One region of the Pseudomonas sp. NPDC088444 genome, then DNA from elsewhere that is predicted to be linked to it. Evidence: predicted binding sites of a transcription regulator. Region 1 holds the regulator's gene; the other holds the start of a gene.
The links. Region 1 encodes sigma-54, which starts transcription at its own class of promoters, with help from an activator protein. Its sites were predicted from a motif close to ANTGGCATNNANNTTGCTNT; they were not measured.
Positions count from the first base shown of each region.

Region 2: the regulator sigma-54 is predicted to act here: its motif matches at 5,156-5,175, upstream of ACI2KB_RS22740 (CmpA/NrtA family ABC transporter substrate-binding protein).

Region 1 is NZ_JBJDNK010000004.1:21,604-29,415, forward strand. It holds gene ACI2KB_RS09155 (ATP-binding cassette domain-containing protein) at 1-560, opposite strand, end outside; gene ACI2KB_RS09160 (KpsF/GutQ family sugar-phosphate isomerase) at 873-1,847, shown strand; gene ACI2KB_RS09165 (KdsC family phosphatase) at 1,860-2,381, shown strand; gene lptC (LPS export ABC transporter periplasmic protein LptC) at 2,392-2,964, shown strand; gene lptA (lipopolysaccharide transport periplasmic protein LptA) at 2,951-3,499, shown strand; gene lptB (LPS export ABC transporter ATP-binding protein) at 3,499-4,224, shown strand; gene ACI2KB_RS09185 (RNA polymerase factor sigma-54) at 4,411-5,910, shown strand; gene hpf (ribosome hibernation-promoting factor, HPF/YfiA family) at 5,988-6,296, shown strand; gene ptsN (PTS IIA-like nitrogen regulatory protein PtsN) at 6,309-6,773, shown strand; gene rapZ (RNase adapter RapZ) at 6,776-7,633, shown strand; gene ACI2KB_RS09205 (HPr family phosphocarrier protein) at 7,650-7,812, shown strand, end outside.
Region 2 is NZ_JBJDNK010000012.1:68,496-76,307, reverse strand. It holds gene ACI2KB_RS22755 (protein kinase) at 1-1,664, opposite strand, end outside; gene ACI2KB_RS22750 (nitrate/nitrite transporter) at 1,675-2,886, opposite strand; gene ACI2KB_RS22745 (ANTAR domain-containing response regulator) at 3,219-3,794, opposite strand; gene ACI2KB_RS22740 (CmpA/NrtA family ABC transporter substrate-binding protein) at 3,805-5,013, opposite strand; gene ACI2KB_RS22735 (quinone-dependent dihydroorotate dehydrogenase) at 5,280-6,302, shown strand; gene rmf (ribosome modulation factor) at 6,459-6,674, opposite strand; gene rlmKL (bifunctional 23S rRNA (guanine(2069)-N(7))-methyltransferase RlmK/23S rRNA (guanine(2445)-N(2))-methyltransferase RlmL) at 7,264-7,812, shown strand, end outside.

The DNA.
Region 1 (7,812 bases):
ATCAGACGCACCAAAACCCCCATGGCGATCGGGTCCTGCCCCACGAAAGGCTCGTCGTACATCAAAATCTGCGGGTCCAGCGCGATGGCTCGCGCCAGTGCGACGCGACGCTTCATCCCGCCAGACAGCTCGTCCGGCATCAACTCGACAGCGCCACGCAGCCCCACGGCCTGCAACTTGAGCAGGACGATGTCGCGAATCATGTCTTCAGGCAACTGGGTATGCACACGCAGCGGAAATGCCACGTTTTCGAAAACATCCAGATCGGTGAACAGCGCACCGCTCTGAAACAGGACACCCATCTGCTTGCGTGCATCGAACAAATCGCTGCGCGACAGCTGTGGCAGGTTCTGGCCATTGACCCAGACCTCGCCGCTGCTCGGGCGCAGCTGTGCACCCATCAGTCGCAGCAGAGTGGTTTTCCCACTGCCCGACGGCCCCATGATGCCGGTGACTTTGCCCCGGGGTATGCGGATGTCTACATTATTGAAGATGCTGCGCGTACCGCGCTTGAAGGACACACCCTTCAGCTCGACCGCGTAGGCGTTATCGGCGCTCATCTAAACTCCTTGCGATGCAGCCTGCCTCTCAGATGCCGCGTCCTTTTCGAACGACACACTGTCTGGAGGGGCCGAACAAGCGGCGAACTATAACACCGCTGTCGCACGCCGCCCAAGGGCCAAACAGGTCAGTTGTATCTTCAGAGAAATATTTCGAGGCAGCAGGAAATTTCCTGCACACGTTGCGGCTGTTACTGCACAGAAGCTGAAGGAACTGCCGTTTCTATAAACAAACAACTGCGATGATGCGTGAGGCTTTTCAACATTGCCGCTATAATCGCCGCCTTTTCACCCGACCGACCCTCTTCAGACATGACCAACGCTCGCGACCTGATTCAATCCGCACAGTGCACCATCCGCCTTGAGATCGAAGCGGTTGAAGGCCTGCTCGCGCACATCGACGCAGACTTCGTCAGTGCCTGCGAGATGATTCTCGCCAGCAAGGGGCGTGTCGTCGTCGTCGGCATGGGCAAATCCGGCCATATAGGCAAGAAAATCGCTGCCACCCTGGCCAGCACCGGCACCCCCGCTTTCTTTGTGCATCCTGCCGAAGCCAGCCACGGCGACATGGGCATGATTACCGGCGACGACATCATTCTCGCCCTGTCCAACTCAGGCACAACCGCTGAAATCGTCACCCTGCTGCCTTTGATCAAGCGTCTGGGCATCAAGCTCATCAGCCTTACCGGCAATCCCGAATCAGCGCTGGCCAAGGCCGCCAACGTCAACCTCAACGCGCGCGTAGAAAAAGAAGCCTGCCCGTTGAATCTGGCACCGACCTCATCGACCACAGCAGCATTGGTCATGGGTGACGCCCTGGCCGTTGCACTGCTCGATGCCCGCGGGTTCACCGCCGAAGATTTCGCATTCTCCCATCCGGGCGGCGCACTGGGCCGTCGGCTGCTGCTGAAGGTCGAGCACGTCATGCACACCGGCGACGAACTGCCGAAGGTCGCCCGCGGCACCCCACTGCGCGACTCGCTGATGGAAATGACCCGAAAGGGCCTGGGCATGACCGCTATTCTTGAAGCAGATGGCCGACTGGCCGGAATCTTTACCGACGGCGACCTGCGCCGCACGTTGGATCGCGACATCGACATTCGCCAGGCCTCCATCGACGACGTGATGACCGCGCACGGAAAAACCGTACGCCCGGAGATGCTGGCCGCCGAGGCTTTGAAAATCATGGAAGACAACAAGATTGGCGCACTGATCGTGGTCGACCAGAACGACCACCCTATTGGCGCCTTCAACCTCGGTGACCTTCTTCGCGCAGGAGTCATGTAAGTGAGTGGCGATATGAACGAACTGATGCAACGCGGCAAACAGATCAAACTGGCGGTCTTTGACGTTGATGGCGTTCTGACCGATGGCCGTCTGTACTTTCTCGAAGATGGTAGCGAGTTCAAGACGTTCAATACGCTGGACGGTCAAGGCATCAAGATGCTGATCAATTCGGGCGTGACTACCGCTATCATCAGTGGTCGCAAGACGCCTGTCGTCGAGCGCCGTGCCAAAAATCTGGGCATCGCGCACCTGTACCAGGGGCGCGAAGACAAGCTGGTCGTACTCGACGAATTGCTCAAGCAATTGAACCTGGGCTACGAGCAGGTCGCCTATCTGGGCGACGATCTGCCGGATCTGCCGGTGATTCGCCGGGTGGGCCTGGGCATGGCTGTCGCCAACGCGGCGGGGTTCGTGCGCGAACACGCCCACGGCGTCACCCAGGCACGTGGTGGCGAAGGTGCAGCCCGAGAGTTTTGCGAGTTGATCCTGAACGCTCAGGGCAATCTCGAAGCGGCCCATGCCGCCTACTTATAGAAGTGCATTTATGCTGAGCAAACGAATTCGTACATTTCTGATCTTCGGTGTACTCGCCGCACTGCTTGCAGCGGCCGGGTACTGGAACATCAGCCCGGAAAGCTTCATGGATCAGCCCAAGGCGGCCGTGGACGAGAGCGCAATCGATTACTATGCGACGAACGCCCACAGCATCCAGTACCTTGAAGACGGCTCGGTGCAATACGACCTGACGTCCGACAAGGTCGAACACTTGAAGGCCACCGACGTGACCCTGATGACGACACCCGTTCTGGTGATGTATCGCGGCACCGAATTCCCGTGGCACGTCAAGAGCGTGCGTGCGGAAGTGTCGCCGGGAGGCGATCATGTCGAGCTGATCGACGATGTCCGCATCAATCGCACCGACGAAAAGAACCGCACCACGATCATCACCAGCACCCGCATGACTGTCTTCCCTCAGAAGCAATATGCGGAAACCGCGCAACCCGTTAGAATCGACGGCTTTAACGGCGTGAGCACCGGTACGGGTATGAAGGCCTATCTAAAAGAAAGCAGGATTCACCTGCTATCGAACGCAAGAGGACAGTATGAGGCTCCTTAAAACCCTCCCTATTTTGCTCGGCTTGGGCGCAGCACTGGGAAGCGTGAGCGCCTGGGCTCTGCCGAACGATCAGGATCAGCCTATCCGTGTTCAGGCCGACGATGCTCAGCTGGATGACAAACAAGGCATCGCCACCTACACCGGTAACGTGATCATTACCCAGGGTTCGATGAAGGTGACCGGCAACAAGGTGACCATGACCCGTACCCCGGCCGGTGATATCGACGTTGTGACCTCGGTAGGCAATCTGGCCTATTTCGAGCAGCTGCAAACCGCTGGCGACCCGAAACCCGTTCAGGGCTGGGGCGTGACGATCCAGTACCATGCGCCGCAAAACCGCATTGTGCTGATCGACAAGGCCAAGGTTGTCGACAAGGACAACAACACCACGCAGGGTGAGAAGATCGTCTATGACACGGTCCGTAAACTCGCCAGTGCTGGCCGCGCCACCGGCAGCAAGGTCACCGAAGCTCGCCCTCGCGTCGACATGGTGATCCAGCCGAAAAAGAAAACCGACCAGCAGAAGGCCCAGTAATGGCAACGCTGAAAGCCCAACACCTGGCCAAGGCATATAAGGCTCGCCAGGTCGTACGTGACGTCAGCCTGTCCATCGACAGCGGTCAGATCGTCGGTCTACTAGGCCCCAACGGCGCAGGCAAGACGACGTGCTTCTACATGATCGTCGGCCTGGTGCAGGCCGATCAGGGGCGCGTGCTGATCGACGATCAGGATGTCAGCCACCAGCCCATGCATGGCCGCGCCCGTGCCGGTATCGGTTATCTGCCGCAAGAAGCTTCGATCTTCCGCAAGCTGTCGGTGTCGGACAACATCATGGCCATCCTTGAAACCCGCAAGGACCTCGATCGCGCCGGACGTCGCAAGGAGCTGGAAAGCCTGCTTCAGGAATTCCACATCACGCACATTCGCGACAACCTGGGCATGAGCCTTTCGGGTGGTGAGCGTCGCCGTGTGGAAATCGCTCGCGCCCTGGCCACCTCGCCCAAATTCATTCTGCTGGACGAACCGTTCGCCGGTGTCGACCCCATCTCCGTGGGCGACATCAAGCAGATCATCTACCATCTCAAGGCAAAGGGCATCGGCGTTCTGATCACCGACCACAACGTCCGCGAGACCCTCGACATCTGCGAAACCGCTTACATCGTCAACGATGGGCAACTGATCGCAGAAGGCGATGCTGAAACCATCCTCGCCAACCAGTTGGTGAAGGAAGTGTACCTCGGCCACGAGTTCCGCCTCTAAGCGGGCGATGGCGAGTGGTTGACGACGGAACGCGGCATGCGGCTCATCGCCAACCTCGCATTAATTGCCATCACACCCTAGGCAAACACTCCGGTTTCAGGCATATAATTTGCTTAAGTTGGCGCCACGGCGCCCTAGTAGTGGATGGCGCGAGTGCGCCGGCGAATAAGGTGTTAAGCCCCTGCCATGAAACCTTCGCTAGTCTTGAGAATGGGCCAGCAGCTGACGATGACACCGCAGCTGCAACAGGCCATCCGCTTACTCCAACTGTCGACGCTGGATCTCCAACAGGAAATCCAGGAGGCACTGGAGTCCAACCCCATGCTGGAACGCCAGGAAGAAGGCGACGATTTCGATAACGCCGACCCGATGGCCGACAACATCGAAACAAAACCTGCTGCTGACGTTCAGGAACCGACTTACCAGGAATCCACGCCCACCGTCGACAACCTCGAAGACGGCGAATGGAGCGACAGCGAGCGCATCCCCAACGAGCTGCCCGTCGACACCGCCTGGGAAGACATCTACCAGACCAGTGCCAGCAGCCTGCCCAGCAACGACGACGATGAATGGGATTTCACCACCCGCACGTCCGCTGGCGAGAGCCTGCAAAGCCACCTGCTGTGGCAATTGAATCTGGCGCCGATGTCTGACACGGATCGCCTGATTGCCGTGACGCTGATCGACTGCATCAACAACCAGGGCTACTTGGACGAATCCCTCGAAGAACTGCTGGATGCGTTCGATCCCGAACTCGACATCGAGCTGGATGAAATCGAAGCGGTCCTTCACCGCATTCAGCAATTCGAACCGGCTGGCGTCGGCGCCCGCACACTGAGCGAGTGTCTGCTGCTGCAACTGCGTCAGCTTCCGGCGAAAACCAAATGGCTCGCCGAAGCCCAGCGTCTGGTCAGCGACTACATCGATTTGCTCGGTAGCCGCGACTACGCGCAACTGATGCGCCGCATGAAGATCAAGGAAGACGACCTGCGCCAGGTCATCGAACTGGTCCAGAGTCTCAACCCGCGCCCCGGCTCGCAGATCGAATCCACTGAAGCCGAATACGTCGTCCCGGATGTCATCGTGCGCAAGGACAACGAACGCTGGCTGGTCGAGCTCAACCAGGAAGCGGTGCCACGACTGCGTGTGAATCCGCAGTACGCCGGTTTCGTGCGCCGTGCCGATACCAGCGCCGACAACACCTTCATGCGCAATCAGTTGCAAGAGGCGCGTTGGTTCATCAAGAGCCTGCAAAGCCGCAACGAGACGCTGATGAAGGTCGCCACCCAGATCGTCGAGCACCAGCGAGGCTTTCTTGAATACGGCGACGAGGCGATGAAACCGCTGGTTCTGCATGACATCGCCGAAGCGGTGGGCATGCACGAATCGACGATTTCCCGCGTGACCACGCAAAAATTCATGCATACGCCCCGTGGCATTTACGAACTGAAGTATTTCTTTTCCAGCCACGTCAGCACCTCCGAAGGCGGCGAATGCTCGTCCACGGCGATCCGCGCGATCATCAAAAAACTGGTTGCTGCGGAAAATCAGAAAAAGCCGTTGAGCGACAGCAAGATCGCTGGTTTACTGGAGGCACAAGGCATTCAAGTGGCCCGCCGCACGGTCGCCAAGTACCGCGAATCCCTGGGGATAGCGCCTTCGAGCGAACGCAAGCGGCTGATGTAGAGGTCACAGGCCACAGCGTTCCAGTGGCAGGCCCCAAGGTCTGCCTCTTAATGCACTGGCAACGAAGGAGAAGCTGTATGCAAGTCAACATCAGTGGACACCAACTGGAAGTCACCAAGCCCCTGCGCGAATACGTCGAGCTGAAGCTGAAAAAGCTCGAAGGGCACTTTGACAAGATTACGAATGTGCAAGTGACGATGGCCGTCGAGAAACTCAAACAGAAGATCGAGGCCACTCTGCATATCCACGGTGGAGAGGTGGTTGCCAATGCGGAGCATGACGACATGTATGCGGCAATCGACCTGCTCACTGACAAGCTCGACAGACAATTGCTCAAGCATAAGGAAAAGCAGCAAAGCATCCTCAAAGGTGCGGCAGCTCGCTGATACTCCCCATCCATGATTCGACTTGAAAATATCCTGACCCCTGGCCGTTCCCTCGTGAACGTGCCAGGTGGCAGCAAAAAAGCCGTACTCGAACAGATCGCCAGAATGATCGGGCAACAGGTGCCTGAATTCGACTGGGAAACTGTCTACGAAAGCCTCATTGCCCGTGAAAAACTGGGATCTACCGGTTTCGGCAATGGCATCGCGATTCCTCATTGCCGACTCAAGGGTTGTACTGCCCCAGTGAGCGCGGTATTGCACCTTGAACGCCCTGTCGATTTCGACGCGATTGACGGCGCCCCGGTGGACCTGTTGTTTGTGCTGCTGGTGCCCGAAGCCGCTACCGATGCTCATCTTGAGCTGCTGCGCCAAATCGCCAGCATGCTTGATCGTGCGGATGTCCGCGCCAGCCTGCGCGCGGCGAAAAGCAGTGATGAGCTCTACAACGTCGTGCTTCACGTCCAGAACGGCCACTGATCATGCGCATGATCATCGTCAGCGGTCGCTCCGGCTCCGGCAAGAGCACGGCCCTCGATGTTCTCGAAGACAGCGGTTTTTACTGCGTCGACAACCTGCCGGCGGGCCTGCTGCCCGAACTCGCCGAGCGCGCTCTGATCAACACCGAACTGGCCGAGCCGCTGCTGGCGGTTTCGATCGACGCACGCAATCTGCCCAGTCATCTGACTCGCTTTCCGCGCATGCTCGAAGAGGTGCGCGCCCGGCATATCCGCTGTGATGTGCTGTTCCTGGACGCCGAAGAGTCCACATTGCTCAAACGCTTCTCGGAAACCCGTCGCCGCCACCCGCTGAGCACCGCCACACGCTCGCTGGCGGAAGCGATTCGTGACGAAAAGACGTTGTTGGGGCCGATCATCGATCTGGCCGACCTGACCATCGACACGACCCACCTGAATCTGTACCAGTTGCGTGACACGCTCAAACTGCGGCTGCTGAACAAGCCAGAACCCGGCACCGCTTTCCTGATCGAGTCGTTCGGGTTCAAGCGCGGCATGCCGGTGGACGCAGATCTGGTGTTTGATGTGCGCTGCCTGCCGAATCCTTACTGGAAGCCGGAGCTGCGCGAGCAATCCGGGCTGGATCAACCCGTCGCCGAATACCTGGCGGCGCAACCGGATGTCGAAGAGATGTTTCAGGACATCTCTTCCTACCTGATCAAGTGGTTGCCGCGCTTCGCCGCCAGCAACCGCGCTTACGTCACCATTGCCATTGGCTGCACTGGCGGGCATCACCGCTCCGTCTATCTGACCGAACGTCTGGGTCAGGTCCTGCAGCAATCGCTCAAGAATGTTCAGGTCCGCCACCGCGACCTCAGCTGAAAGGACCCCTTACGCGATGCCCGCTCACCAGATCACCATCATCAACAAGCTGGGCTTGCACGCCCGCGCGGCCGCCAAGTTCGTCGGCGTTGCCGGTAAATACCCGTGCCAGATCCGCGTCGGTCGCTCTCCCGACAGCATGGTCGACGGCAAAAGCATCATGGCCGTCATGATGCTCG
Region 2 (7,812 bases), on a different contig from region 1:
CATAACAACAGATTGATCGCCAGAGAGAGCACTGCAATCGCGCGCCACACCCTGAGGGGTTCGCGCTCCAGCAAAGGTTTGGGGCGTGTGTTCAGTGTCGCCAGCTCGCCCTGCTGCAGTTGCAGCAACCACTCTTCGGCGGTCTCGAAGCGCTTTGCAGGATTGGCATGCAAAGCCTGTTGCAGGTGTCGATCCAGCCATTCGGGCATGTCCGGCCGATAGCGGCTCGCGGGGATCGGGTTGGCATAGCGCCGATGCTGGAAGGCTTCGATTTCGCCGTAGGGGTAATGCCCGCACAGCAAGAAATACAGGGTCGCGCTGGCGGCATACAGGTCCAGCGCCGGGGAGGGGCTTGCACCTTCGAAGGCTTCCGGCGCGATATAGCTCGGTGTTCCGGGGACATCCCCCGGGGTGTCGGACGACAGGCCGGGACAGAATGCCAGACCGAAATCCAGCACCCGCAACCCGCCGTCTTCCTCGATCAGCACATTTTCTGGCTTGATGTCACGGTGCACGATGTTACGTCGGTGCAGCAGGCCAATGGCGCCGATCAGGTCGCGCGCCAGGCTCAACCAAGGATTCAGCGCCATCGGACCGCCCTGAGCAAAGACCTGTGCCAGCGTCTGGCCTGGATACTCGCGCATCACGTAGTAAAGATGCTGACGTTCAGGCAGCGGGTGGGTTTCGGGAAAGAATCGCCCGCTGACCCGACGCAGAAACCATTCTTCCATCAGCAGCGCCGAACCTGCTGCAGGGTCATCCTGCCGCGCCTCGGGCAGGGTCTTGAGTCGCCAGGGTTGCCCGTGAGCGTCATGCACCCTGTACATCCGCGATTGCCGTGAGTCGCCCAGTCTCGCCTCGACCTGCCAGCCTTCGAACGGCTGGCCTGCCTTGAGTGCAGGCGGGGTCGGCCATTGTTGCAATTGGGCCAGTGTGTCGCCCAGCCCATCGGCGCCCAAGTGCTCGACTTCAATCAGCAGGGCGGTTGCGTTGTCCCGGCTGCCCGACAGATGGGCTGCTGAGACCAGCGCGCGCACCGCGCTGTCCAGATCATTCTGCTCGTGGAGGACCGAGCGGATTCGCTCGTCACCCAATGTGGCCCAGACGCCATCGCTGACCAGCAGAAGGCGTTCGCCTTCACGCAGTTGGCCGTCGACATAATCCATGACCACATGTTGATCCAGCCCCAGTGCACGTTTGAGGACGTGCTGCATGTCGGGCTGGTCCCAGACATGATCCTCGCTGATGCGTTGCAAATCGCCGTCCAGCCATCGGTACACACGGCAGTCGCCAATGTGGGCGAGGGTAAAGCGGCATCCGCGCAAGACTACCGTGCTGAGGGTGGTCAACAGGTTGTTGGCTTGCAGCCAGCGATTCTGCGCCGACAGCAAGCGGTCCAGCGCCTGGGCAATGCCCCAGGTCTCTGGCGTCGAGTAATAGTCGAGCGCCAGGGCCTGCACTGTCGCCCGTGACGCCAGACCGCCATCCGCGCATTGGCTAACGCCGTCCGCCAGTGCGAACAGGTAACCTTTGCTGGCCGCCAGAGCGGGGGCAGGGGTGACCAATCGCGTGGCGTCCTGATTGTCCGCCCTCGGTCCGCTGGCGCTGTGTTCGGCGAAGCGCAGCTGTAACAGCGGCGCGTTCTGCGAAACGGGGACGTTCATGAAAGCCGGATCAGACACGGGCTGCGGTGACCGCTGCCGAACCCCACGTGGTTCTCCAGCGACGTTTGACGTTCATCAAGCCGAACCAGGCCAGCACGCCGAGCAAAGCGAACAGCCACAACCCCAACTGATAATCGCCGGTATTTTGCTTGATTGCGCCCAAGCCCGCCGCGAGAAGGAAGCCGCCGATGCCGCCTGCCATGCCGATCAGACCGGTCATCACGCCGATTTCCTTGCGAAAGCGCTGTGGCACCAACTGGAACACGGCGCCATTGCCGGCCCCGAGACCGAGCATGGCTGCAACGAACAGTGCCAGCGCCGCCCATGAACTGGGCAGGTTGAAGCCAACGGCTGCGATACAGACGGCAGCGACGGCATACATGCCCGACAATGTGCGGATGCCGCCAAAACGATCCGCCAGTGCGCCGCCCAAAGGACGCATCAGACTGCCGCCGAACACACAGGCGGCGGTGTAGTAACCCGCCGTGACCGGGCTTAGGCCGTACTGATCATTGAAATAGCCGGGCAGGGCGCTGGCCAGGCCGATAAACCCGCCGAACGTGACGCTGTAGAAAAACATGAACCACCAGCTGTCCCGGTCCCCCAGTGCCTTGAAGTAGTCGCCCATGGATTTGGCTTTTGGGCGTTCTGGTGCGTTACGGGCCATCAGAGAAAAGGCGATCAGGGTGATCACCAGCGGCGCGACCGCAAAGCCGAACACGTTGCCCCAACCGAAGCTGGCGGCCAGTACGGGTGCGATCAATGCGGCGAATACGGTGCCTGAGTTGCCGGCCCCCGCGATGCCCATGGCTTTGCCCTGGTGTTGCGGCGGGTACCATTGCGAGGCCAGCGGCAGGGCGACGGCGAACGAAGCGCCTGCCATGCCGAGGAATACACCCAGCAGCAGGGCCTGCTCATAGCTGTGAATGCCCAGTTGCCAGGCGCTGAACAGGGCGACAATGACGATGATCTGGCCGATGATGCCTGCCGTCTTGGGCGACAGTTGATCCGCCAGCATGCCCATCAAAAAGCGCAGAAAGGCCCCGGCCAGGATCGGCGTAGCCACCATCAGGCCGCGCTGTTGGGTGGTCAGGTGCAGGTCGCTGGCAATCTGCACCGCCAGCGGGCCGAGCAAGTACCAGACCATGAAGCTCAGGTCGAAATAAAGGAACGCTGCAAAGAGCGTGGGTTTGTGGCCGGCCTTCCAGAAACTCGTATTCATGTCGCACCTCATCTGCAGGAAATCGTTGTCGGTGGCCAAGTCGCTGAAGCCGCTTGTACCTCCACGGGTCAGGTCTTGCAGGTGGAGCGGCCCACGGCGCTCCACCCGGCCCGTTTCGGGGCCAAAACGAAAAGACGTCGCCACCCGATTCGCGCAGGGCAAAAAGGGTGAGCGACGTCTTTGTCGTGAGTGGGGTAACCGCCGTTGGCTACCTGTGTGTTGCAATAAGCAGAATAAGCAAAAGCTGGGCCAGAAGGTCCATGTTTATGCTTCTGGCCGAAGGCCGTGAGCGCGGCGCTTGCCCAGAATCAAAAGCCAGGGCTAACGAGCGGTCAGCCCAACAACTCATTCATCGCAATAATCTGCTCGGCCACCTGAATCAGCTTTTGCTGACGACTCATGGCCTGTCTGCGCATCAGGGTGTAGGCCTCTTCTTCGTTGCAGTTCTTCATTTTCATCAGCAGGCCCTTGGCCGTCTCGATGCGTTTGCGTTCGGCCAGTTGCTGATCCCGGGCGTGCAGTTGCGCGCGCAGGTCCTGATCGCTTTCAAAACGCGCCATGGCCACGTCGAGAATGGGCTGTAAGCGCTGTGCGTGAATGCCTTCGACGATGTAGGCGCTGACCCCGGACTTGATCGCCTGGCGCATCACGCCGGGATCATGCTCGTCGGTAAACATCACGATCGGTCGGGGTTGGTCACGGGTGACCAGCACCACCTGTTCCATCACGTCGCGGCCAGGGGATTCGGTGTCGATGAGGATGACGTCCGGGCGCACGGCCTGCACCCGCTGGGGCAGGTCGATGATCAGCCCGGACTCGTCGATCACCTCGAAACCCGCTTCAATCAGCGCAGCTTTGAGGCGGCCGACTTTTTTCGGCGTGTCGTTGATCAGCAGGATGCGCAACATATCCCGCCCCTCAGCCTTGGTTGATGTCAGGCGCGGCGTCGGCCAGCGCATGCAGTTTGAAGCCGTGGGCATAGCCCACCGGGTCACTGCCGTCCCACACCTTGCCGTCGATCAACTGGCTGCTGCGCATGGGCGAAGCAGGCACCTTGATGTTCAGTGCTTCGGCGGCCTGGCGGTAAAGATCGAGTTGCTGCACCTGACGTGCGATGGCGTGATAGTTCGGGTCTTCGCGCAACAGGCCCCAGCGACGGAACTGGGTCATGAACCACATACCGTCGGACAGGTACGGCATGTTCACCTCGCCGTTACGGTGGAAGCTGACCCCGTGGTGATCCTGCCAATGATGGCCCAAACCGTCGGTGTACTGTCCCAGCAGACGGCCCTCGATGTCCTCCACTGGCGCGTTGACGTACTCACTGCCGCCGAGCATCTGCGCGGCACTGCGGCGGTTGTCGAGGTTCTCTTCAATGAAACGGCTGGCATCGAGGACCGCCATCACCAGTGCCCGCGCGGTATTGGGGTATTGCTGGACGAATTCCAGGCTACAACCCAGCACTTTTTCCGGGTGGTCGGGCCAGATGGTCTGGCTGGTGGCCAGGGTGAAGCCCAATCGTTGATTGACGGCCCGGGCGCCCCATGGTTCGCCGACGCAATAGCCGTCGATACGTCCGGCCTCAAGGTGTTCGACCATTTTCGGCGGCGGCACGACCACGCTGTTGACGTCCTGAAGCGGGTGAATGCCCTGGCTCGCGAGCCAGTAATACAGCCACATGGCGTGGTTGCCAGTGGGCAGGGTCTGGGCGAACGTCAGTTTTGTCCCGCTTTGGTGCGTGCATCGATCCAGTGCTTCAGGAGTGACCACACCTGCCGCTTGCAGTGCAGCGGAGAGGTTGATGCTCTGGCCATTCTGGTTCAGGCCCATGAGCACGGCCATGTCTTTGGCCGCCACGCCTAGGCCCAGTTGGGCGGCGTAGACCAGACCGTACAGGCTGTGCGCCGCGTGCAGTTCGCCATTGACCAGGTTGTCGCGCAGGCTGCTCCAGGAGGTTTGCCGACGCAATTGGATGTTCAGGCCATAAGGCTGAGAAAAGCCTTGGGTGGCGGCGACGATCAGAGACGCGCTGTCCGTCAGCGGCATGAAGCCGACATCGATACTGCTCAGTTCCGGCGCATCGCTGCCGTTGACCCAGGCCAGTGAGGTGTTGAGGCTGTCATTCATGGTTGTTGTTCCGCATGAAGGCGTGTGCGAAGCACTGGGCCTTCCATAAAAAAACGCCGCAACCCTCCGGGTACAGACCAGGACGGTGACGACGTCATTGTCGGGTGCGATCCGCCGTTGGACCGCACGCTATACCTTGACTCAAGCAAGCCATATGCCAGTGAAGCGGTGCATTCGCGCAAACTTCACGACATGCCTCGCGCTCCACCCTTGCCCCCGTCTATAATCCGCCGCTGACTTCAGCCTCAAACGAGCCGCGCCCGCCCATGTATAACCTGGCCCGCCAGTTACTGTTCAAACTCTCCCCGGAAACCTCCCACGATTTGTCCATCGACTTGATCGGTGCGGGTGGTCGGCTGGGCCTCAACAGCCTGTTCACCAAAGCGCCTGCGCGCTTGCCGGTGACAGTCATGGGCCTGCAGTTTCCCAACCCGGTGGGGTTGGCGGCCGGTCTGGACAAGAACGGCGCGGCCATCGACGGCTTTGCCCAGTTGGGTTTTGGCTTCGTCGAGATTGGCACCGTGACCCCACGCCCACAGCCGGGCAATCCAAAACCACGGATTTTCCGTCTGCCTCACGTCGAGGGCATCATCAACCGCATGGGCTTCAACAACCTGGGCGTCGACAATCTGGTCAGCCGCGTGCAGGCCGCCAAGTATGACGGTGTACTGGGCATCAACATCGGCAAGAACTTCGACACGCCGGTCGAGCGCGCCGTGGACGACTACCTCATTTGTCTGGACAAGGTCTACGCCCACGCCAGCTATGTCACCGTCAACGTCAGCTCGCCGAACACGCCGGGCCTGCGCAGCCTGCAATTCGGTGATTCGCTCAAGCAATTGCTCGAAGCCCTGCGCGTGCGTCAGGAAGCCCTGACCCACACTCACGGCAAGCGCGTACCGCTGGCGATCAAGATCGCGCCGGACATGAGCGACGAAGAAACGGCGCTGGTGGCCAGCGCCCTGCTCGAATCGGGCATGGACGCGGTAATCGCCACCAACACCACCCTGAGCCGCGAAGGCGTCGAAGGCCTGCCCCATGGCGACGAGGCGGGCGGCCTGTCGGGTGCGCCGGTGCGCGAGAAGAGCACCCACATCGTCAAGGTCCTGGCGGGAGAGTTGGGCGGCAAATTGCCGATCATCGCCGCAGGCGGGATCACCGAAGGCAAGCACGCTGCCGAGAAGATCGCGGCCGGCGCCAGTCTGGTGCAGGTGTATTCGGGCTTTATCTACAAGGGGCCGGCGCTGATTCGCGAGTCGGTCGATGCCATTGCGGCGATGGGCCGGTAAGGCGCTCGAATAAAAAGAGGGGTTCCGGAATGGAACCCCTCTTTGGGCGCTTGCCCGCCGTCCGGATGGGACGTGCATGGTGCGGTGGTGAAGCGAATCTGTTTGTAAATTCTCGTAAGAAACCTTATTGAGTCGGGTTACCTGTGTTGTGGTGTGTCAGCCGACCGCGTGAAGTTCGTTGAGTCTGTGGATACCCGCAGTGCCGGTCATACCGTCCCAGTTGTCGCCGCGTCCTTCTCGCCAGCCGTTGATCCAGGCTTGACGTACCGACGGTAGAGTAAATGGGCAAAGCTCACGGGATTTTCCAGTTACGCCGTATTGATATCCGCGCGAAAAAGCTCTTTCCAACGGATCACGCTTAAGTCTTCTCATAGGGTGTTGCCCTCGTCTGTTGACTGTTATGTCCTTGGAGACCTCAGGTTGAGGTCGGGCAGAAATCTTCTGCCGTTTCGGTGCCCGCTGCCGGCGTCGCGGGCGTGTACCACCGTCGTTGCGTCGGTGGCCTGAGATGATTTCTAACCAATGCACCGGACGGTGTGAATGACCGTTTTGTCATAAGAACGTAACCGGTGGAACTTTAAGACCATAAGCGTTGAAGCGTTTCGAGTGTAATTTTTTCGCGAAGGCCCCTGATACGAGGGTCTTCATGCATTTTGCGACTCGTTCTCATGAACGGCTGATGGCTGATTGACGTCAGATTTAAAACGACGAAGGGTCAGTGATGTGACTTTTTATTACCGCCGTTGTCGTGCTGAATAGTGGTTTTTTAATATCAGTTTTCAATATCCATGTGCCTGTCGGAATGTTCTGACAGGCATTACTGCCGCTTTCGACTTGTATCGTTGCGGCGAATAGGCACAACCGGTGTGCCACGCAGGCGTTCTCCACGAAAGACGCCTGTTTTGAATCGGGCCGGACAATGCGTTGTCCCGCCACACAAGCCCAAGGCTCTGGAATCCTCATGTCGGACCGCTACGAACTCTTCCTCACCTGTCCCAAAGGCCTTGAAGGCCTGCTCGCCGAGGAAGCCACTGCGCTTGGCCTCGAAGACACCCGCGAACACACCTCGACCATTCGGGGCAGCGCCGACATGGAAACCGCCTATCGGCTGTGCCTGTGGTCGCGCCTGGCCAACCGGGTGCTGTTGGTGCTCAAGCGCTTCCCGATGAAGAATGCCGAGGACCTGTATCACGGCGTACACGACATCGATTGGGCGGACCATCTGGAACCGGACGGCACCCTGGCCGTGGAGTTCAGCGGCCATGGCTCGGGGATCGACAACACCCATTTCGGCGCGTTGAAAGTCAAGGACGCCATCGTCGACAAGCTGCGCACCCCTGACGGGGCGCGACCCTCCATCGACAAGCTCAACCCGGACCTGCGGGTTCATCTGCGTCTGGACCGGGGCGAGGCAATTCTCTCGCTGGACCTGTCCGGCCACAGCCTGCACCAGCGCGGCTATCGCTTGCAGCAGGGCGCCGCCCCGTTGAAAGAAAACCTCGCGGCTGCC